DNA from 2 places in the Sodalis sp. RH14 genome. Region 1 is predicted to be linked to the other one. Evidence: predicted binding sites of a transcription regulator. Region 1 holds the regulator's gene; the other holds the start of a gene.
What was found. The regulator CRP, encoded in region 1, controls carbon source genes, mostly activating them, when cyclic AMP is high. The targets are predictions, from matches to a motif close to ATGTGANNNNNNTCACAT.
Positions count from the first base shown of each region.

Region 2: ACL2XQ_RS06300 (YjcB family protein) is a predicted target of CRP. The motif match lies at 4,395-4,412, and genes of this name have one in related genera.

Region 1 covers NZ_CP178739.1:5,217,995-5,223,785, reverse strand. Annotated here, with positions in the region: gene ACL2XQ_RS23915 (aminodeoxychorismate synthase component II) at 1-501, shown strand, start outside; gene argD (bifunctional acetylornithine/succinyldiaminopimelate transaminase) at 660-1,886, shown strand; gene ACL2XQ_RS23905 (YccS/YhfK family putative transporter) at 1,903-3,975, opposite strand; gene crp (cAMP-activated global transcriptional regulator CRP) at 4,029-4,661, opposite strand; gene ACL2XQ_RS23895 (hypothetical protein) at 4,829-5,017, opposite strand; gene ACL2XQ_RS23890 (OsmC family protein) at 4,977-5,399, shown strand.
Region 2 covers NZ_CP178739.1:1,401,022-1,406,812, forward strand. Annotated here, with positions in the region: gene ACL2XQ_RS06270 (ABC transporter substrate-binding protein) at 1-664, shown strand, start outside; gene ACL2XQ_RS06275 (glutathione S-transferase family protein) at 691-1,314, opposite strand; gene ACL2XQ_RS06280 (isochorismatase family protein) at 1,482-2,039, shown strand; gene ACL2XQ_RS06285 (DJ-1/PfpI family protein) at 2,100-2,801, shown strand; gene ACL2XQ_RS06290 (TetR/AcrR family transcriptional regulator) at 2,869-3,444, opposite strand; gene ACL2XQ_RS06295 (DUF1348 family protein) at 3,445-3,906, opposite strand; gene ACL2XQ_RS06300 (YjcB family protein) at 4,039-4,326, opposite strand; gene ACL2XQ_RS06305 (efflux transporter outer membrane subunit) at 4,437-5,791, opposite strand, start outside.

The sequences.
Region 1 (5,791 bases):
GTAGAGGTATGGCGCCACGACCGGTTGCAACTGGCCGATATCGAGCGCATGGCCCCGCGGCAACTGGTGATTTCCCCGGGTCCCGGCACCCCCGACGAGGCCGGCATTTCACTGGCGGCTATTCGTCATTTTGCCGGCAGGATACCTATACTCGGCGTCTGCCTGGGTCATCAGGCCATTGCGCAGGCTTTCGGCGCCCGCATCGTGCGCGCAAACCAGGTGATGCACGGCAAAACCTCCGCCATTATCCATGACGGCCGCGGCGTCTTCGCCGGGCTGGCCCTGCCGCTGACGGTCACCCGCTACCATTCCCTGGTGATCGACCGCGCCGGCTTGCCCGATTGCCTGGAGGCGACCGCCTGGAGTCTGCGCGACGGCGCGCGGGATGAAATTATGGGCATCCGTCATCGAACCCTGCCGCTTGAAGGTGTACAGTTTCATCCTGAAAGCGTGCTCAGCGAGCAGGGACATCAACTCCTGGCGAACTTTCTTGCGTGTTAGCCGATCGGCATGTTGATATAGCATTAACGGACAAGGCCACGGGCAGCGGCTTTTTTTCGCTCTGATAGTGATAAAACGATTGCACTGGAGTGATTTTTTATTCATATTTTATGACTATAATATCACTTCTTGATTTGTTGCGGACCGGGTAATTACATATGAATACAGATAATAGCGCAGTAACGCGGGAAACTTTCGACCAGGTTATTCTGCCGGTTTATGCACCGGCGCAGTTTATTCCGGTCCGGGGCAAGGGCAGCCGGGTATGGGACCAGGACGGAAAGGAATATATTGATTTCTCCGGCGGCATTGCCGTCACTGCGCTGGGACATTGCCACCCGGCGCTGGTCGCGGCGCTGAAAGCCCAGGGCGAAACCCTATGGCACACCAGCAACGTCTTTACCAACGAACCGGCGCTGCGCCTGGCGCGCAAGCTGATTAACGCCACCTTTGCCGACCGGGTGTTTTTTGCCAATTCGGGCGGCGAGGCCAATGAAGCGGCGTTTAAGCTGGCGCGTCACTACGCCATTACCCGCCACAGCCCCTATAAAACCAAAATCATCGCTTTTCATAACGCGTTCCACGGCCGCACGCTGTTTACCGTTACCGTGGGCGGGCAACCAAAATATTCCGACGGCTTCGGGCCAAAACCGGCGGATATCGTCCATGTGCCTTTTAACGATCTGGCGGCCGTCAAGGCGGTGATGGATGATCATACCTGCGCCGTGGTGGTGGAGCCGATTCAGGGTGAAGGGGGCATTATGCCCGCCACGCCGGAATTCCTGCAGGGCCTGCGCGATCTGTGCGACCAAAATCAGGCGCTGCTGGTGATGGACGAAGTGCAGTGCGGCATGGGGCGCACCGGCAAGCTGTTTACCTATATGCACTATGGCGTAACGCCGGATATTCTGACCACCGCCAAGGCGCTGGGCGGCGGTTTCCCCATCAGCGCCATGCTGACTACGGAAGAGATCGCCTCGGTGATGAAAGTGGGCACCCACGGCACCACCTATGGCGGCAATCCCCTGGCCTGCGCGGTATCCGAGGCGGCGCTGGATGTGATTAACCAGCCGGAAGTCCTGGCGGGCATTAACGAAAGGCACGATCGTTTCGTCAGCGCGCTCCAGGCGATTGACGACAAATATCAGGTATTTTCGGATGTGCGCGGCATGGGCCTGCTGCTGGGCGCCGAACTGCGGCCGCAGTTCCATGGCCGGGCGCGCGAGTTCCTGCACGCCAGCGCCGCGCAGGGCCTGATGATCCTCAACGCCGGTCCGGACGTCATCCGTTTCGCGCCGTCGCTGGTGGTGGAGTTCGCCGATATCGAACAGGGCATGGCCCGGTTTGAACAGGCGGTGGCGCAGGTTATCGCCGCCAAACCCTAAGGCGCGCGGCGGGAGACTAATGGCTTAACCGGCGCGCCAGCCAGTTGCCGTGCTGCGGCCGCTGGCGCCAGGCTACCGATGAAATCGTATGCATCACGCCCAGATGGAACAGAATACGCCGCAGATGGCGTTCCATCAGGGTGCCGGGCAGCTCCGGCGTTTCGCCGGCGGCATCCATCACCGGGCTGTCTGAGCTTGGGCCGTCATATTCCAGCCGTTGCTGGCAGCGCTGCAGCGCCACCTCGCAAGAGGCCAGGTACTTTTGCGCCAGCGTCGGCGTCAGCATGTAGTGATCCCGCGCCAGGATGGTCATGGCATTGATGTGCTCGACGATGAACTGGCTATGGGTCACCCATAAACGCATATCGGTCAGATAGCGCGAATTAAACGCCGGCTCCCGCATCGCCTGGCTAAGCGACGTAAACAGCGCGTTGTGCGCCTGGTTGACCTTCATGCGCGCGTAGGCCAGCGCCGCCGGCTCGGGGGCGGGTTGCAGCAGCAGTCGCAGCGCGTCCTGGTCCCGCTCCAGCGCCAGATGGGCGTTTTTGCGCAGCATACCGCTTTGCCACTGCGGCCATAACCACAGCATGCCGCCGAACGCCAGCATACAGCCGATCAGCGTATCCACCAGCCTGGGCACCAGGAAATGCGCGCCGTTCAGCGACAGTAGCTGCAACGTATACACCGCGGTCACCGTCATGCCGATCATCGCCAGGCCGTAATTTTTGCGCAACACCAGGTAAGACGCCAGCGTCAGGAACAACATGCACAGCAATACCGTGCCGTCGCTCAGCCTGAATTGCAGCGTGCCGGCGGCAATCACCAACCCCGCCAACGTGCCCAGGGCCCGATGCTGGATCCGCACCCGGGTGGCGTTATAGCCGTTCTGGCTGACAAACATCACCGTCATTAAAATCCAGTAGGGTTTGGGGAGATCCAATACCAGCCCCAGGCTGCTGCCGATGGCCAGCATAATCCCAAGCCTTGCCGCGCTGCGCAGCGCCATGGATTTAAAGGAACAGTAGCTGACCAGCGCATGCCAAAACGACAGCCGCTGCTGGTTGTCGGCCATCAGGTCGCGGCGGTAAAGCGGGCGCTGGGTACGCAGCAGCCGGGCGATACGGCTGAAATGGTAATAACAAAACTGTCCGACCGGATTATCCGGATGCCGGTCGGCAATTTTTTCCAGGGCCGACAGCGCGGTGGCCATGTTAAAACGCCCCGGCTGCCGGTGATAGAGAATATCATCCGCCAGTACCCGCAACCGCGCGGCAATCAGCCGGGCGTTATAGCGGATAACCGCCTCGGCGTGGCTTTGCGCCACCAGTTTTTGTACTTCGTCCGGCTGGTGCAGGCTGACGGCGATATGCTCCTGCAAATCCAGCGCCACCTGGAAAGAACGCAGCAGGCGTTTGTACTGCAGCTGATCATTGGCCGACAGCATATAAAGCTGCTGGTATACCTGGGCAATCAGATCAATCACCGCCTGCTGGCGGGCAAACAGCGGCGGCAGGGCGGTTTCCGGATCGGTATGCTGTGTCAGCAGGGTATATTTCGCCTCGATATAATCCGCCAGCTCCCGATACAGCAGGCTAAGCGATTCCCGCATCGGCTGCTCCTTCCACAACCGGAACCACAGGGCGTTGAACAGCCCGTACCAGGCGGTGCCGGCAATATACAGCAGCGGCGGCACGGCGGGCGGCACATTGCCGGCCAGCCCCAGGGTAAAGATGGCGGCGATAAGCGCGGCGGGCAATAAACGGCCGTGCAGCGGGCTGATTTCACCGGTAACGCCGAACAGCAGCGCCAGGCCGAGCATCACCAAGGGCAACGGCACCGGCACGGCCAACAGCACCTGGATCAGCACGCTGCTCAGCGCGAACAGCACGCCGCCGACGGCCAGTCGCTTGAAAAACCGTTTATGCAGGGTATCGAGGCCGGCGATATTGCAGCAGGCAGGGACCAACGAAAACAGCAGGCCGTTTTGCAAGCTGCCGAATAACAGGCCGGCGGCCACCGGCAGGCATAGCACGATGGTTTGCCGCAGGGCATAGTTTACTTCAGGGTGGTAGATTAACCGGCGCCACATACTGTCAGCAAAAAAAGCGTGGTACGAAGCACCACGCCTGTATAACGGGGCTATCAGCGCGTGCCGTAAACAACAATGGTTTTACCGTGCGCGGATATAAGATTTTGATCTTCGAGCATTTTAAGAATACGTCCTACCGTCTCGCGGGAACAGCCGACAATCTGGCCGATTTCCTGACGGGTGATTTTTATCTGCATGCCGTCGGGGTGGGTCATGGCGTCGGGTTGTTTCGCCAGGTTCAACAGGGTTTGCGCTATGCGTCCGGTAACGTCCAGGAATGCCAGGTTGCCGACTTTTTCCGACGTTACCTGTAAACGACTGGCCATTTGCGCCGACAGGCGCATCAGGATATCCGGATTCACCTGAATCAGCTGCCGGAATTTTTTATACGAAATCTCGGCGACTTCACAGGCGGTTTTCGCCCGTACCCAGGCACTGCGTTCCTGACCTTCCTCGAATAGGCCGAGCTCACCGATGAAATCTCCCTGGTTAAGATAGGAGAGAATCATCTCTTTGCCTTCTTCATCCTTAATCAGCACCGCCACGGCGCCCTTAACGATGTAGTAAAGCGTTTCAGCCTTTTCACCCTGATGTATAAGTGTACTCTTCGATGGATACTTATGAATATGGCAATGAGACAGGAACCATTCGAGAGTCGGGTCTGTTTGCGGTTTGCCGAGAACCATTCGCTGTTATCCTCTTTTGTCATCGCTATCCCAGGTTCGGGACATCGTATTCCCTGTTACGGCGCTTGTATTATTCACTCTGACTCCGCGTTTAAACGGAGCGACGTAAGGGAACTTATTAGGGTCTGGTAATGTGATGTTCCGATCGATCTCTTGCCCTTTCATTATCATGAGGCCGATCCAGCCTTGTTTTTAGCATAGGTTTGAAGCAGTGTCTTCTGTTGTCTTGCTTCAGCATGAAGTATGTTCAGTAACATTGCCAGTTTTCCAACAAAAATGTAGTCTGCTGGAAAGCTTTTCATCAGGAGTATCATAATGCAGGCACGGGTCAAATGGGTAGAAGGGTTGTCTTTCATGGGCGAATCCGCCTCGGGCCACCAGGTTTTGATGGATGGGAACGCGGGCGAAAAAGCGCCCAGCCCAATGGAAATGGTATTGATGTCGGTCGGCGGCTGCAGCGCCATTGATGTGGTATCGATTTTACACAAAGCGCGGCAGGACGTCCGGGACTGCGAGGTCAAACTCACCTCCGAGCGCCGCGACGAGGCGCCGCGCCTGTTTACCCATATCAACCTGCATTTTATCGTCACCGGCGCCGGGCTGACCGACAAGGCGGTGGAGCGGGCGGTGACGCTATCGGCGGAAAAATACTGCTCGGTCTCACTGATGCTCGGCGCGTCGGTCAATATGACCCACAGCTTTGAAGTGCGCGACGAACACCACGCCCCCGCCGCCTAACCGGCCCGCCAACACCGCACTCAAACCCGGCGTGTTCAAGGGAGAGCGCGCCAATGGGGTCGAATCGGGCATGGTTTCTCTGCCCGACCGAGCGCCCCATGGCACGGTATGCCCGCCAACACCGCACTCAAACCCGGCGTGTTCAAGGGAGAGCATGCCGATGGGGTCGAATCGGGCGTGGTGTTCCCGCCCGACCGAGCGCCCCACGGTATGCTAGGCCCGCCAACACCGCAGCGAATCCTGGCGTGTTCAAGGGAGAGCATGCCGATGGGGTCGAATCGGGCGTGGTGTTCCCGCCCGACCGAGCGCCCCACGGTATGCTAGGCCCGCCAACACCGCAGCGAATCCTGGCGTGTTCAAGGGAAAGCATGCCGATGGGGTCGAATCGGGCG
Region 2 (5,791 bases), 2.2 Mb from region 1:
TAATGCCGCCTATCCGGGCGAAGTGTATTACAACAGCGCCAGCACGCGCGGGGCGTTGCAGTTCTGGCAGAACCTGGTGTATCGCGATGAGGTGATGCCGGCGGGAGTATTGAATTCCAAACAGATAGGCGCCGCGTTTTTCTCCGGCAAGCTGGGCATGGCGCTGCTCAGCACCGGGGCGCTGGGGTATATGCGGGAAAACAGCCGCGATTTCACCCTCGAGGTCGCGATGCTGCCGGCCAAGGAGCGGCAGGCGGTAATTATCGGCGGTGCCAGCCTGGTCAGTTTCAAAGGTATCAGTGAAGCGCAGAAAGAGGCGGCCTACCGGTTTATGACCTACCTGGTCAGCCCGGAGGTCAACGGCGCCTGGAGCCGTTTTACCGGTTATTTCGCCCCGCGCATGGCGGCCTACGACACGCCGGAAATGAAAGCGTACCTGGCCCAGGACCCGCGCGCGGCGGTGGCGTTGCAGCAGTTGCAATACGCACATCCCTGGTATGCCACCTATGAGACCGTGGCGGTGCGCCAGGCCATCGAAAACCAGCTGGCATCGCTGGTGACCGACAAATCGCGCAAGGTGGACGACGCGGCGCGCGATGCCCAGCAGGAGGCGGACGGGCTGATGAAACCCTATGTGGATCAAACGGCGCTGAAACTGCCGTAAGCACTTTATATTTCAGCGCGCGCCGCTTACGGCATCCCGTTGCGGCCATGGGCCAGATAGCCCGGACGCTGGCTGAGCCGTTCATAATAAGCGTTGACGGCGGGCAGTTCCGGATGGGTGATGGGGGTGGAGAACCAGCGGTTCACCGACAGGCCGATGGGAATATCCGCCAGCGTAAAGGCGTCTCCCGCCACGTAAGCGCCGGTGGCGGCCAACTGCCGGTCGAGGATGGTCATCGTCCCCGACCAGGCGGCGATCGACCCGGCAATGCGCTGCGCGTCGTTATGCGTGGCGAAGCGTTTTACCAGGGCGGTGAAGGCGTAGCTCCAGGACGGGTTGAGTTCGGCGGCCTGCCAGTCGATCCACTGATCCACCCGCGCCCGGCTTTTCGGCGGCGCCGGATATAACGCCTCGCCCCGGTAGGCCCGGGCCAGATAGCGGATAATGGTATTGGACTCCCACAACACAAAATCCCCGTCCAGGATGACCGGCACCATGGCATTGGGATTTAACGCCAGAAAAGCCGGGTCATGGGGATCTTTAAATCCGCTGCCCCAGTCTTCCCGTTCAAAATCGATACCCAGTTCCACGCAGGTCCATAAGACCTTGCGCACGTTGATGGAAGTTGACTTGCCCAGAATTTTCAGCATAGATGTCCTTCTAGTCGCCACGGTGCCGGTGAGATCGATATGGCATAATGGCATTGTTTTTCGCCAGATTAAATAGCCCGCGCGCGCCATGCCTATCCCGTCGTCCGGCGGGTTGGCGCATTTCCCCGCCGTGCGCGGCGCCTGAACTTGCAGCATAAGAGGGTAATATGACCACGGCATTACTGATTATTGATATGCAAAACCATATTCTCCACGGGCTGGCCGATGCGGCTCGCCAGCCGCTGCTCGATCGGCGGTTAGGCGAGGTGGCGCAGCGGCTGGCGGCATTGCAGCTGCGGGCGCGCGCCGCCGGGGCGCCGGTTATCCTGGTGCAGCACGACGGCGACGGCGATCACCGGCTGGCGCGGGGCGGGGAAGGGTGGCGCATCCGTGCGGACCTGGGGCCTGCGCCCGGGGATATCGTGGTGCATAAGCGCAGCTGCGATTCCTTTTATGCCACCGATCTGGCCGATTGTTTGCAGCGCCTGGGCGTCACGCGCCTGGTGGCGGGGGGATGCATGACGCAGTTTTGCGTCGATACCACCGTACGCCGCGCGGTTTCCCTGGGGTATGACGTGGTCCTGGCCGGCGACGGCCATACCACCGCGGACAGCGGCGCCCTCGGCTTTGCACAGATCATCGCCCATCATAATGCCCTGCTGGACGGATTTAACGCCGGGCCGCATAGCGTCAGCGTACGCCCGGCCGGCGAAATTGAGTTTTAAGGCGGTAATCGTCCCGCGCCAGGCCTATTGATAACAGGTTACCGTCATGAGGAAAGAATGATGCAGCAGTCCTTGATTATCGTCATGCCGCTTTACCCCGGCGTTACCCAGCTGGATTTCACCGGCCCGCACCAGTTCTTTTCCCGTCTGCCGGATACCCGGGTGATTGCCGCCTCGACGGCCGGCCGGCCGGTAAGCGCCGACGGCCTGGTATTTTCCGGCCTGGCCGATCTGGCGGCTATCGCGCGGTGCGATATCCTCTGCGTGCCGGGCGGCGCCGGCAGTACCGAGATGATAGCGGACCCGGTGTTTATGGCCGATATCCGCCGGCTGGCCGGCGGCGCCCGCTATATCACCTCGGTGTGTACCGGGTCGCTGATCCTGGGGGCTGCGGGGCTGCTGGTGGGTAAACGCGCCGCCTGCCACTGGGCCTGGCGTGATCTGTTAACGCTGTTCGGCGCCATACCCGACGCGGGCCGCGTGGTGCAGGACGGTAATATCATCACCGGCGGCGGCGTAACCGCGGGCATGGATTTTGCGCTGGCGGTGATTAACCAGGTCTTCGACCAGGCGACCGCCGAGGCTATCCAGCTGGGACTGGAATACGCGCCGGCGCCGCCGTTTAACGCCGGCCGGCCGGAAACCGCCCCCGGATCGGTGCGGGAACCGGTGGCGGCGCGTATCGCCGCCACTGTGGCGACGCGTCAACCCGTGGTTGCAGCAGCGGCCCGCGCCATGTTCGCCGCCCGGGACGGAAAATAACCGCCCGCAGGCGGCCATGCCGCGCGGCGGACAGGTCCGATCCGCCGTGCCGGCACGCAAGACGGCATCAAGGATGGTGAAAGGGTATGGCGAGCATAAGCCGTGCCCGCAGCCGCCGCGTGCCGCGGATAAACAGATCGGTGTCATTCATGGCTCGCGCCAGCGTTAACGCGCCCTGGATACCGGCGACGGTGTCCTCGGCCAGTTCGCCCGCCGCCGGAACTGCGACGCCGGCCCGTTGCAACGCCTGTTGCAGCGCGCTTATCCAGTGGTGGAAATACACGCCGATAGCATGGCCAAATCGATCGCGCGTGCCGTCCAGGGCAAAGGCCCCCATCAGGCAGATGCGCTGTCCGGACAGGAAATACGCATCCACCGCCCGCCACATGCCGTCAAGCGCGTCCGGCGCGTTATCCCGCGCCAGCGGCTGGAAAATGTGGCGGTGAAACCACGCCTCGACCTGGGTGAGCACCGCCGCCGCCATGGCGTCTTTGCCGCCGGGAAAAAAGTGGTACAGGCTGCCTTTGCCCAGGCCGGTGCGTTCGGTGATACGGCTCAGGGACGCGCCCTCGAAGCCGCATTCACGGAAAACGTCGGCTATTTGCGCTACCAGCGCCGCGCTATCCGCGTTGTGGTCGATCATCTAGAGGCCAAAGTCGGACAGACCGGGGTGATCATCCGGGCGCCGTCCCAGCGGCCAGTGAAACTTGCGGTCGCCGTCGGCGATGGGCAGATCGTTGATACAGGCAAAACGGCGGGCCATTAACCCCGCGGTATCGAACTCCCAGTTTTCGTTGCCATAGGAGCGAAACCAGTTGCCGCTGTCGTCATGCCATTCATAGGCAAAACGCACCGCAATGCGCGCGCCGGTAAACGCCCACAGTTCCTTGATCAGCCGATAATCCAGTTCTTTAGCCCATTTACGCGTCAGGAACGCCACCACCTCGTCGCGGCCGGTGACGATTTCCGCGCGATTGCGCCATTGCGTATCAAGGGTATACACCTGCGATACGCGCTGCGGGTCGCGGCTGTTCCAGCCGTCCTCCGCCATACGGACTTTAGCGGCGGCGGTGTCAGGGGTAAAGGGAGGGACCAGGTTTGCCATGATGGATGCCTTGTCAGGAGAACGGGAATCCTGACTGTACCAATCGGTACAGCGCCGGGCAAGCTATTTTTGTGGCGCGGGCAGGGAGCGGTCAGCGCTACTACCCCGCCCGGGGACGGCCGGCGGAGACGGTCAGTTTACCTGCCATTCCGGCGGCGTATGGGAAACCACATACGTGGCGATATCTTTCAGGTTATCCCAGGCTTCGCGCCAGGAGACCATTTCAACCGACAGCGTGATACCCAGCAGTCCGGTGACAAACCAGCAGGCCATGCTGATGCCGACGCCGCTGAAAATAAACGCCAGCGCATTGTGGCTGCTTTTACGGCAAAAGACATTTAACGTGCTGGCGAAAAACATCATCACCGCGCTGAGCAATTCCCAGCGCATCATCACGAAGCCTGCGGCAAGAGTACCCATGACAACCCACCCCCCATTTGTAAGATGGTCTAATTTTCTCCTGTTTGGTTGCATTGCGCTACAAAAATATGTGATCCAAGACACATTTTTAGGCCGATTTGTGCTTGCGCCTAAGATTGTGGCGATTTATTAGTCAATTGCACCGGCGCGTTTCCCGACTCCGCCGGACCAAAAACCGGGTAGTCGGGCAGCGTCATATTCTGATACGGCTCCCAGCCGCCGCCGAGCGCTTTATATAACGCCACCAGATCTGTGCCGGTCTGCACCCGCGCGCTGGCCGCCTGCTGCCGGGCCTGCGCCAGCTGCCGCTGGGCGTCCAGCACGTTGATAAAAGTGCTGATGCCCTGGCGATAGCTGGCGCTGGCGAGATCGAAGGCATTCTGCAACGAGGCGGCCGTTTGCTCCAGCCCCTCGACCCGCTGCCGATCGGTGCGGTAGCTGACCAGGGCATTTTCCACATCCTGCAGGGCGGTCAACACTGCCTGGCGATAGGCAAGCGCTTCATTGGCCTGCTGTACGCGCGACAGTTTCACGCTGGCCACCAGCCGGCCGCCCTGGAATATCGGCAGGGAAACCTGGGGACCAAAGCTGTAAAAATGGCTGCTCCAGTGGGTGAGATAGTCCGCATCGGTATTGCGCATCCCGAACTGCCCGGTCAATGACAGATCGGGAAACAACTGCGCCACCGAAACCCCGATATTGGCGGTGGCCGCATGCAGGTTGGCTTCCGCCTGGCGGATATCCGGCCGCCGGCGCGCCAGCGTCGATGGCACGCCCACCGGCACCGCCGCGGGAACCGCCGGCAGGGGTTTGACGGGCGCCAGCTCGTGATCCAGGGTGCCGGGAGGCTGGCCCAGCAGCACCGCCAGGCCGTTCATGGCCTGGCGCTGCTGCGCTTCATACTGGGGCAGTTGCGCCCGCAGCGAACCAAGCTGGGCGTTGGCGTTTTCCACGTCATACTGCGGGGCCAGGCCGTGCTGCTGCTGGCTGCGCGTCAGTTCCGCCGATTGCTGGGCCACCGCAATTTGTGTTTCCAGGGTAGCGGCCACGCTCTGCGCGCCGCGCAACTGCAGGTAAGTCCGCGCCACCTCCGCCTCCAGCGAGACCAGCGCGTCGTTGCGTCCTTCGACCGCGGCCTGGGTTTGGGCGTTCGCCGCCTCCACCGAGCGACGTACCCGGCCCCACAGATCAATTTCCCAGCTGGCGTCGAAACTGCCCTGGTAAAGATTGACCGGCTTGAACAGGCTATCCAGCCCTGAGGCAATCTCCGGGCTGGTATTTTCATCGCTGAGGTTGACGCCGGAGGATTCAAGTTCACCCTTCAGGCCCAACTGCTGCCGGGTAGCCTTGGCGCTGGCGTTTACCGCGGGCAAACCGGCCGCCCCCGCCTGCACGCTTTGTTCACGCGCGCCGGCGATGCGCAGCACCGCCTGTTGCAGCGAAAGGTTGCCGGCGATGGCGCGCG